One region of the Cronobacter dublinensis subsp. dublinensis LMG 23823 genome, then DNA from elsewhere that is predicted to be linked to it. Evidence: predicted binding sites of a transcription regulator. Region 1 holds the regulator's gene; the other holds the start of a gene.

Region 1 (4,686 bases):
GTCGTTATCGCGTTGATGTGCTCGACGATAAACTGGCTGTGTGTCACCCACAGGCGCATATCCTCCAGATACTGGCTGTTAAAGCCCGGCTCCTGCATCGCCTGATTAAGCGAGTTATAGAGCGCGTTATGCGCCTGGTTGACGCGCATTCGCTGCCAGGCGAGCGGCGCGGGCTGCGGATCGTCGCTCAGGATCAGGCGCAGCGCCTCCTGGTCGGCTTCCAGCGCGTCGTGCGCATTCTGGCGCAACAGGCCGCTTTGCCACTGCGGCCAGAGCCAGACCATGCCCGCGAAGGCGATAAGACAGCCTGTCAGCGTGTCTATCAGGCGCGCCACGATGTACTGCTCGCCGTTGAGCGTCAGCAGTTGCAGCGAATAGACTGCCGTCACGGTGAAGCCAATCATCGCCCAGCCGTAATTACGCCGGATAATGAGATAGCTGATTAACGTCACCAGCAGCATGCCGAGCAGCGTATAGCCCTGCGGCACGTTCAGATGCAGCGTGATGCCCGCAATGATAAGCCCGGCGAGCGTGCCGCCCGCCCGGTGCAGAATGCGCACCCGCGTCGCGCCGTAGCCGTTTTGCGTAACAAAGAGCACCGTCATCAGGATCCAGTACGGCTTCGGCAGCTGAAACACGCTCGCCAGCAGGCCCGCCGCCGCGAGCATCACGCCAAGCCGCGCCGCCGTGCGCAGCGCCGCCGATTTGAACGACAGATAGCTTTTCAGCGCGGGCAGGAGCGGCAGGCGGCGCTGACCGTTGTCCATTAAATCGCGGGCATAAAGCGGGCGCTGGGTACGCAGCACACGGGCGATGCGGCTGAAATGGTATTCGCAAAACTGCCCGACCGGGTTGTCAGGGTGCTGGCGGGCGATTTTTGCGAGCGCCTCGATCTGCTTGTCCATCGTGAAGCGGCGCGAATAGCGGTGATAGAGGATATCGTCGGAGAGCGTGCGCAGGCGCGTCGCCACGGTTTGCGCCGTCCAGCGCAGCACCTCTTCAGCGTGGCTGCGCTCCACCAGCTTTTGCACTTCACCGGGTTGATGCAGCGAGACCGAGATATGCTCCTGGAGATCGAGCGCCACCTGAAAGGCGCGCAGCAGGCGCTTGTAGCCGTTCTGTCGGGTCGCGGCCAGCATCTGCAACTGCTGATAGCATTGGCTTATCTGATCCACCACTTTTTGCTGATGCACCAGCAGGGGCGGCAAGGCCTGCTCCGGGTCGGTATGGCGCGTCAGCAGGCTGTATTTAGCCTCGCAGTAGTCGGCGAGGCTTTGATAAATCAGGCTTAACGACTCGCGCAGTGGCTGTTCGCGCCATAGCCAGAACCAGAAGCCGTTAAACGCGCCATACCAGAGCGTGCCGAGAACATAGAGCAGCATCGGCTGCCAGACGGGCATATTCCCGGCGAGGCTTAACGTGAAAATCGCCGCGATAAGCGATGCGGGCAACAGGCGTGCATGCAGCGGGCTGATTTCCGCTGTCACGCCGAGCAGCAGCGCCAGCATCAGCAGAATGAGCGGCAGCGGCACCGCCTGCAACAGCAGAAACTGCACGGCGAGGCTGCTTAACGCAAACAGCGACGCGCCGATGATGAGCCGTTTGAAGAAGCGTTTATGCGGGGTATCGAGACCGGCAATGTTGCAGCACGCGGGCACCAGCGAGAACAACAGCCCCTGTTGTAAGTGACCCAGCAGCAATCCCACTGCGACCGGCAGGCTTAAGATCAGCGTTTGCCGCAAAGCGTAATTGATTTCAGGGTGATAGATAAGACGACGCCACATAGGGGAGAAGTATAGAAACAAAAACGGCGTGTTACCGAAGCGACACGCCGTTTTTTTCAGGAACCTTAGCGGGTTCCGTAAACCACGATGGTTTTTCCGTGCGCGGAGATCAGGTTCTGATCTTCAAGCATCTTCAGGATACGGCCCACGGTTTCGCGGGAGCAGCCCACGATCTGGCCGATTTCCTGACGGGTGATTTTGATCTGCATGCCGTCCGGGTGAGTCATGGCGTCCGGCTGTTTGGCGAGATTCAGCAGCGTCTGCGCGATGCGGCCCGTCACGTCGAGGAACGCCAGGTTACCGACTTTTTCAGAGGTGACCTGCAGGCGACGCGCCATCTGCGAAGAGAGACGCATCAGAATATCCGGGTTTACCTGAATCAGCTGACGGAATTTTTTGTAAGAGATCTCAGCCACTTCACAGGCAGTTTTAGCGCGAACCCAGGCGCTGCGCTCCTGACCTTCCTCGAACAAACCCAGTTCGCCGATGAAGTCTCCCTGGTTCAGGTACGAGAGGATCATCTCCTTGCCCTCTTCATCTTTGATCAGCACTGCCACTGAGCCTTTGACGATGTAGTACAGCGTCTCCGCTTTTTCACCCTGGTGAATCAGCGTGCTCTTAGATGGATACTTATGAATGTGGCAATGAGACAAGAACCATTCAAGAGTCGGGTCTGTTTGCGGTTTGCCAAGCACCATGCGCGGTTATCCTCTGTTTTAAACTGGCTCCAAAGACAGGGCGCGTAACCCCTGTCTGGCTTTGCAATCATCATCTTCCCGCATCCAGGGAAGTTGGCTGTCCGTGGACGTCGCAGCCGATAAATTGTCTCTCCTCTGCATACATGCGTAACATCAATGTATCGCCGCTGCATCCAGACTGTTTTAGCATAGCTTTTCACAGGTGTCTCCTGTTGTCTCGTTTCAGCTTGACGCAGGTCGCCTTCCGTTGCCTCTTATGACGGGGCCGAGTAATCTGTCAGTAAAATGAATAGCCTGGAGCGATTATCATGCACGCACGAGTGAAATGGGTGGAAGGCTTAACCTTCCTGGGCGAGTCGGCGTCAGGGCACCAGATCCTGATGGATGGCAACTCCGGCGACAAAGCGCCGAGCCCGATGGAAATGGTGCTGATGGCCGCCGGCGGCTGCAGCGCGATCGACGTGGTCTCTATTCTGCAAAAAGGCCGTCACGACGTGACCGACTGCGAAGTGAAGCTCACCTCCGAGCGTCGCGAAGAGGCGCCGCGCCTGTTTACGCATATCAACCTGCATTTCGTTGTGACGGGTAAAGAGTTGAAAGATGCGGCGGTTGCGCGTGCGGTAGACCTGTCGGCGGAGAAGTATTGTTCGGTCGCCTTGATGCTTGGCAAGGGCGTGAATATTACCCATTCGTACGAAGTGACAGAAGGGTAAGCGTGTGACGGCGGGCGGCGCTGCGCTGACCCGCCCAACGGCTTATCGATACGGCGTTACTGTATCTCCTTGCCTTCCATCAGTCGCTGCACCAGCGGCAGCATGATGAGTTCCATCGCCAGCCCCATTTTGCCGCCCGGCACCACCAGCGTATTGATGTGCGAAATAAACGAGCCCTGCAACATCGCGAGCAGCCAGGGGTAATCGATATTGTCCAGGTTGCGGAAATGGATAACCACGAAGCTTTCGTCGAGCGACGGAATGCTTTTGGCGGCGAACGGGTTAGAGGTGTCCACCGTTGGCACGCGCTGGAAGTTGATATGCGTGCGCGAGAACTGCGGCGTGATGTAGTTGATGTAATCCTCCATCGAACGCACCACGGAGTCCATCACCGCCTCGCGGGAATGCCCGCGCTCGCTGGTATCGCGGATCATTTTCTGGATCCACTCCAGGTTGACGATAGGCACCACGCCCACCAGTAAATCGACATGCTTCGCCACGTCGTTCTGCGGCGTCACCACGCCGCCGTGCAGGCCTTCATAAAACAGCACGTCGGTCGGTTCCGGCAGCGGCTGCCAGGGCGTAAAGGTGCCCGGCACCTGGTTCCAGGGCACGGCTTCATCGTAGGTGTGCAGATATTTGCGCGACTGCCCTTTGCCGGTCAGGCCGTATTCCACAAAGGTTTGCTCCAGCAGGCCGAAATCATTCGCCTCCGGGCCGAAATAGCTGATATGGCGGCCCAGATCGCGCGCCTTGCGAATTGCCATGTCCATTTCCGGGCGCGTATAACGGTGAAAGCTGTCGCCTTCCACTTCGGCGGCGTGAAGATTCAGCTGGGCGAAGATTTTACGAAACGCGAGGCTGGTGGTCGTGGTGCCCGCGCCGCTGGAGCCCGTGACGGCGATAACCGGATGTTTGGCAGACATAGCGAGACAACTCCCTGAAGCGGCGGGGCAAGGCTCCGCCTGGCAACGTTAACCGCGAAACTGCGAGCGCGGCATGATATTGACCGTTTCGTGCAGTTCAGACCACACCAGAACGGCTTCGCCGCTTTGCAACTGACGCCGTACATCGGCGACCTTTTGCTCAAGCGAGCGTTCATGTTCACCATAATCGGTGCCTTCGCGCAAGACGAAGGCTTCAATCAGGCGCTCCAGCGTGTCGGGCGCGATGTCTTGCCAGGGAATGATCATTTATCGGTCCAGATAAGGGGTTAACCAGTCAGGAATGCGCTGCTCAAGCCACATTTTCGGCTGACGCAGCGTGCCGCCGACGAAGCCCACGTGACCGCCGTGCTCCGTCAGCTGATACTCAATATTAGCAGGCAGCGTGGTCGTGTCGGGGATCACATGATGATCCATAAACGGGTCATCTTTGGCGTGGATAATCAGCGTCGGACGAGTAATCGCCGCGAGCCGCGGCAGGGCGCTGCACTGCTGGTAATAATCGACGGCATCGCGGTAGCCGTGGATCTTCGAGGTGATGAGATCG
Region 2 (4,686 bases), 1.9 Mb from region 1:
CGGTACTTGCCCAGAGCGGCGTGCAGCAGATTATCGAACTGCAGCTGGAAGGCGAAGAGCAGGCGAAGTTTCAGCACTCCGTGGCGGTAATCAAAGAGAATATCGCCCGCCTGCCCTGAAATATGACGGCGCCCGGCAGGGGCGCCAGACGCTTAGCGCAGCAATACCTGCCCGATAAGATACGTCACGGCCTGCCCGCTTATCAGCACCCGCTCTCCCTGCCATTCACAGCGCAAATCGCCGCCGCGCGCCGACACCTGACGCGCCAGCATCGTGGTTTTGCCAAGCTTTGCGCCCCAGTAAGGAATGAGCATACTGTGCGCGGAGCCGGTGACCGGATCTTCCGCCACGCCTTCGCCGGGGCAGAAAAAACGGCTCACGAAATCATACGGACCGCCAGGCGTGCCCGGCGCGGTGACGCACACCATTTTACCGAGCGGCAGCATGGCGTGAATGTCCGGCGTCAGCGCCTCGACCTGCGCCTGGCTTGCCAGCTCGACGAGATAGTCGCGTCCGGCGCGCACCGCGACCGGGTTGTCGATACCGAGCGAGGCCAGCAGCAGCGCGGGCGCCTCTGCCGGCTGCGTCTCCCACGCCGGGAAGTCGAGCGTCAGCCAGTCGCCACGGCGCGTCACGGTCAGCTCGCCAACAAAGCGCGTCGAGAAACGGATCTGGCTGTGCGGGTAGTCGAGATGCTCGAAAATAACGTGCGCGGCGGCGAGCGTCGCATGGCCGCAAAGGTTAATTTCATGCTGCGTCGTGAACCAGCGCAGTTCAAAGCCCGTATCGGTGCGCACAAAAAACGCGGTTTCTGACTGGTTATGCTGCTGCGCCATCGAAAGCAGCGTCTCGTCCGGCAGCCACGCGCTGAGCGGGCAGACCGCCGCCGCGTTACCGCCGAAGGTGTTTTGCGCAAACGCATCCACCATATAAAAATCAACTGATTGCATTGTGTCCCTGCCCTGTTCGTGGGGTGATGGTTCCTCACCGTATCACGCGCGCCGAAAACCGTGGCGCGATTTGCCTGCCTGCCGCTGCGTTTGTTGCAAAACCGGCGCAAAAGTGAGATTTGCGTCACAAAATGGTTGTAACCCGGCAGCCGATAGTTTTAAGATCGCTCGCTTCTTATTCACTTCTGACCAGCGCGAATCTTTTTATGACGATGAATACAGTCTCACGCAAAACCGCATGGCTGCGGGTTGTCACGCTCGCGGTCGCGGCATTTATCTTTAATACTACCGAATTTGTGCCGGTGGGCCTGCTCTCCGATATCGCCGCGAGTTTCCATATGGAATCCGCGCAGGCGGGCATTATGCTGACGATCTACGCCTGGGTTGTGGCGCTGATGTCGCTGCCGTTTATGCTGCTGACAAGCCAGGTCGAGCGCCGCAAGCTGCTGATTGCGCTGTTTGTGGTCTTCGTCGCAAGCCATATGCTGTCGTTCATGGCCTGGAGCTTCGAGGTACTGGTGATTAGCCGCATCGGCATCGCCTTCGCCCACGCGATTTTCTGGTCGATTACCGCGTCGCTGGCTATTCGTCTGGCGCCGCCGGGCAAACGCGCCCAGGCGCTGAGCCTCATCGCCACCGGCACCGCGCTGGCCTCCGTGCTGGGGCTCCCGCTGGGGCGCATCGTCGGGCAATATTTCGGCTGGCGCACCACGTTTTTCGCCATCGGCATCGTGGCGCTCATCACCCTCGCCTGCCTGGTGAAACTGCTGCCGAAAATCCCGAGCGAACACTCAGGCTCGCTCGCCAGCCTGCCGGCGCTGTTCCGCCGCCCGGCGCTGCTGTGCATCTATATTCTCACCGCCGTGGTGGTGACCGCGCACTTTACGGCCTACAGCTATATTGAGCCGTTCGTGCAGAACGTCGCGGGACTTAGCGAAAACTTCGCCACTTTCCTGCTGCTGGTGCTCGGTACCGCCGGGATCATCGGCAGCGTCATTTTCGGCAAGCTCGGCAACCTGCATGCGTCGGGGCTTATCAGCAGCGCGATTGGCGTACTGGTTATCTGCCTGCTACTGCTGCTGCCCGCCTCGCACAGCGCGGTGAACCTGACCCTGCTCAGCGCCTTCTGGGGAATTGCGATTATGCTTATCGGCCTTGGGATGCAGGTCAAAGTGCTGGCGCTGGCCCCGGATGCGACCGATGTCGCGATGTCGCTCTTCTCCGGCATCTTTAATATCGGGATCGGCGCGGGGGCGCTGGTGGGCAATCAGGTGAGTTTACAGTTCTCTATGTCCTCCATCGGCTATATGGGCGCCATTCCGGCGCTGGCCGCGTTTGTCTGGGCGATTGTGATATTCCGGCGCTGGCCGGTACAGCTCCCTGATGAGCAACCGCACCACAGCTAACCGTCACGCCGCCGCTTCAGGCGGCGTTTTTTTGCGCTTACCGCCCGTTTTCCCCGCCACGCGTTGCGTTGTCGCGCCATTAAAAGGCTGTGACTATCGCACTGATAGCCGCCAATTTACCTTTGATTCTGAAAGGGTTTTCCGCTGTTTTAGCAGATCGTGTGATCGTAAAAATCATTCGGTTGACTTATGTTTGCCTGGGCAATAATATCTCGCGTGACTAATCTACTTGCCTGGGCAAATATGGTGGAAAACAACAGCGATCTGTTTAACGACATTATTCCTTTAGGACGTCTGATTCATTTAGTGAATCAGAAAAAAGATCGCCTGCTTAACGAGTATCTCGCACCGCTGGATATCACCGCGGCGCAATTTAAGGTGCTCTGTTCCATTCGCTGTCCTGGCCGTATCACGCCGGGGGAGCTGAAAAAAGTGCTCTCAGTAGACTTAGGCGCCCTGACGCGCATGCTTGACCGTCTGGTCTGCAAGGGCTGGGTGGCACGCCTGCCTAACCCGCACGATAAACGGGGCGTACTGGTAGAGCTCACGGAAGAAGGCGCGGCGCTGTGTGAACAGTGCCACCAGCTGGTAGGACAAAACCTGCATCAAGAACTAACAAAAAACCTGACGGCAGACGAAGTGGCGACCCTCGAATACCTGCTTAAAAGGGTGCTGCCGTAACAGCAAAGAGGTAACACGATGTCCAGACGCAATAATGATGCCATTACAATTCATAGCATTTTGGACTGGATCGAAGATAACCTGGAATCCCCCCTTTCCCTTGAGAAAGTGTCGGCGCGTTCGGGTTACTCGAAATGGCACCTGCAACGGATGTTTAAAAAAGAGACCGGCCATTCGCTGGGCCAGTACATCCGTAACCGGAAACTGACCGAAATCGCGCTCAAGCTCAAAGAGAGTGACGAACCGATTCTGTATCTGGCCGAGCGCTATGGGTTTGAATCCCAGCAGACGCTGACCCGCACGTTCAAGAACTATTTCTCCGTGCCGCCGCATAAGTATCGCGTCACGCGGATGCCGGGCGAAGGTAAATACCTCCACCCGCTGAATCACTGAGCTGTAAAGAACGCCGACGGTGGCATAGCGCCGTCACACTTCTCCTTCGGGAGATAACCGAGGATCCGATGAAATCCGTAACTTACGCCGCCGCGCTGTTTCTGGCGCTCGCCTCTGGCTCTGTGCTGGCAGGCAGCCCGACAACGGACGTGTGCGCCGGTGACCACAGCACGATGACGGTGCCGATTGAGCATCACGACGCGCTGGATATCAGTCATCGCAGTGCGGGCAGCGATAAATCCGACGAGCTGGGCGTGCCGTATTACAACCTCTCGCGCTAAACGAAACCGGGCTAAGGCCCGGTTTTTTTATGCGCTGCGCACCGCCCGCCGTACCCGCCATCCAAACACATTAATGTACAGCCCCGCCATTACCAGCAGCGCGCCGACAATCTGCAACGCCGTCAAGCGCTCATCAAGCAGCAGCGCGGCGCTCGCAAGCCCCACCACCGGCACCAGCAGCGAGAGCGGCGCCACGCGCCAGGTTTCGTAACGCCCGAGCAGCGTGCCCCAGATGCCATAACCGAGAATAGTCGCGATAAACGCCAGATAGACCAGCGACAGCACCGTCACGCCGTCGATATGCATAAGGCTTTGCGCCACCACCTGCGGGCCGTCGAACAGCAGACTTGCCGCGAAGAACGGCAGCACCGGGATAAGCGCACTCCACACCACCAGCGACATCACCGCAGGCGGCGTCGGCAGCTGCATGATTTTTTTATTGAAGATATTGCCGCAGGCCCAGCTCAGCGCCCCGGCGAGCGTCAGCATGAACCCCAGCAGCGCCACGTGCTGACCATTAAGGCTGCCTTCAATCAGCACCAGCATGCCGATAACCGCGAGCGCGATGCCAGTCAGCTGTTTCGCCTGGAGCCGCTCGCTAAACGCAAACACGCCGAGCACGATGGTAAAGAACGCCTGCGCCTGGAGCACCAGCGAGGCGAGACCCGCAGGCATACCAAACTTAATGGCGCTGAAGAGAAACGCGAACTGCCCGAAGCTGATGGTCAACCCGTAGCCCAGCAGCAGGCGGAAAGGCACTTTCGGACGCGCCACAAACAGCAGCGCGGGAAAGGCGACAAGCAAAAAGCGCAGCCCCGCCAGCAGCAGCGGCGGCATGGCATGCAGCCCCACTTTGATAACGACGAAATTCACCCCCCAGGCCAGCACTACCAGTAGCGCCAGCAGCCCGTCTTTACGCGTCATCCCCTGCCCCTGTCATTTATTAAAATTATGTTAATACTTCACCATACCGGA

The links. Region 1 encodes CRP, which controls carbon source genes, mostly activating them, when cyclic AMP is high. Its sites were predicted from a motif close to ATGTGANNNNNNTCACAT; they were not measured.
Region 2: a site for CRP is predicted at 1,063-1,080, ahead of AFK67_RS10045 (sugar transporter). Genes of this name have one in related genera too.

What each region holds. Positions count from the first base shown of each region.
Region 1 covers NZ_CP012266.1:4,077,783-4,082,468, reverse strand. The annotation lists gene AFK67_RS18970 (YccS/YhfK family putative transporter) at 1-1,784, opposite strand, end outside; gene crp (cAMP-activated global transcriptional regulator CRP) at 1,850-2,482, opposite strand; gene AFK67_RS18960 (OsmC family protein) at 2,791-3,195, shown strand; gene AFK67_RS18955 (phosphoribulokinase) at 3,252-4,121, opposite strand; gene AFK67_RS18950 (YheU family protein) at 4,170-4,388, opposite strand; gene AFK67_RS18945 (hydrolase) at 4,389-4,686, opposite strand, start outside.
Region 2 covers NZ_CP012266.1:2,205,257-2,209,942, forward strand. The annotation lists gene AFK67_RS10035 (L-lactate dehydrogenase) at 1-119, shown strand, start outside; gene AFK67_RS10040 (PhzF family phenazine biosynthesis protein) at 153-950, opposite strand; gene AFK67_RS10045 (sugar transporter) at 1,157-2,356, shown strand; gene marR (multiple antibiotic resistance transcriptional regulator MarR) at 2,603-3,037, shown strand; gene marA (MDR efflux pump AcrAB transcriptional activator MarA) at 3,056-3,430, shown strand; gene marB (multiple antibiotic resistance regulatory protein MarB) at 3,499-3,711, shown strand; gene eamA (O-acetylserine/cysteine exporter) at 3,739-4,635, opposite strand.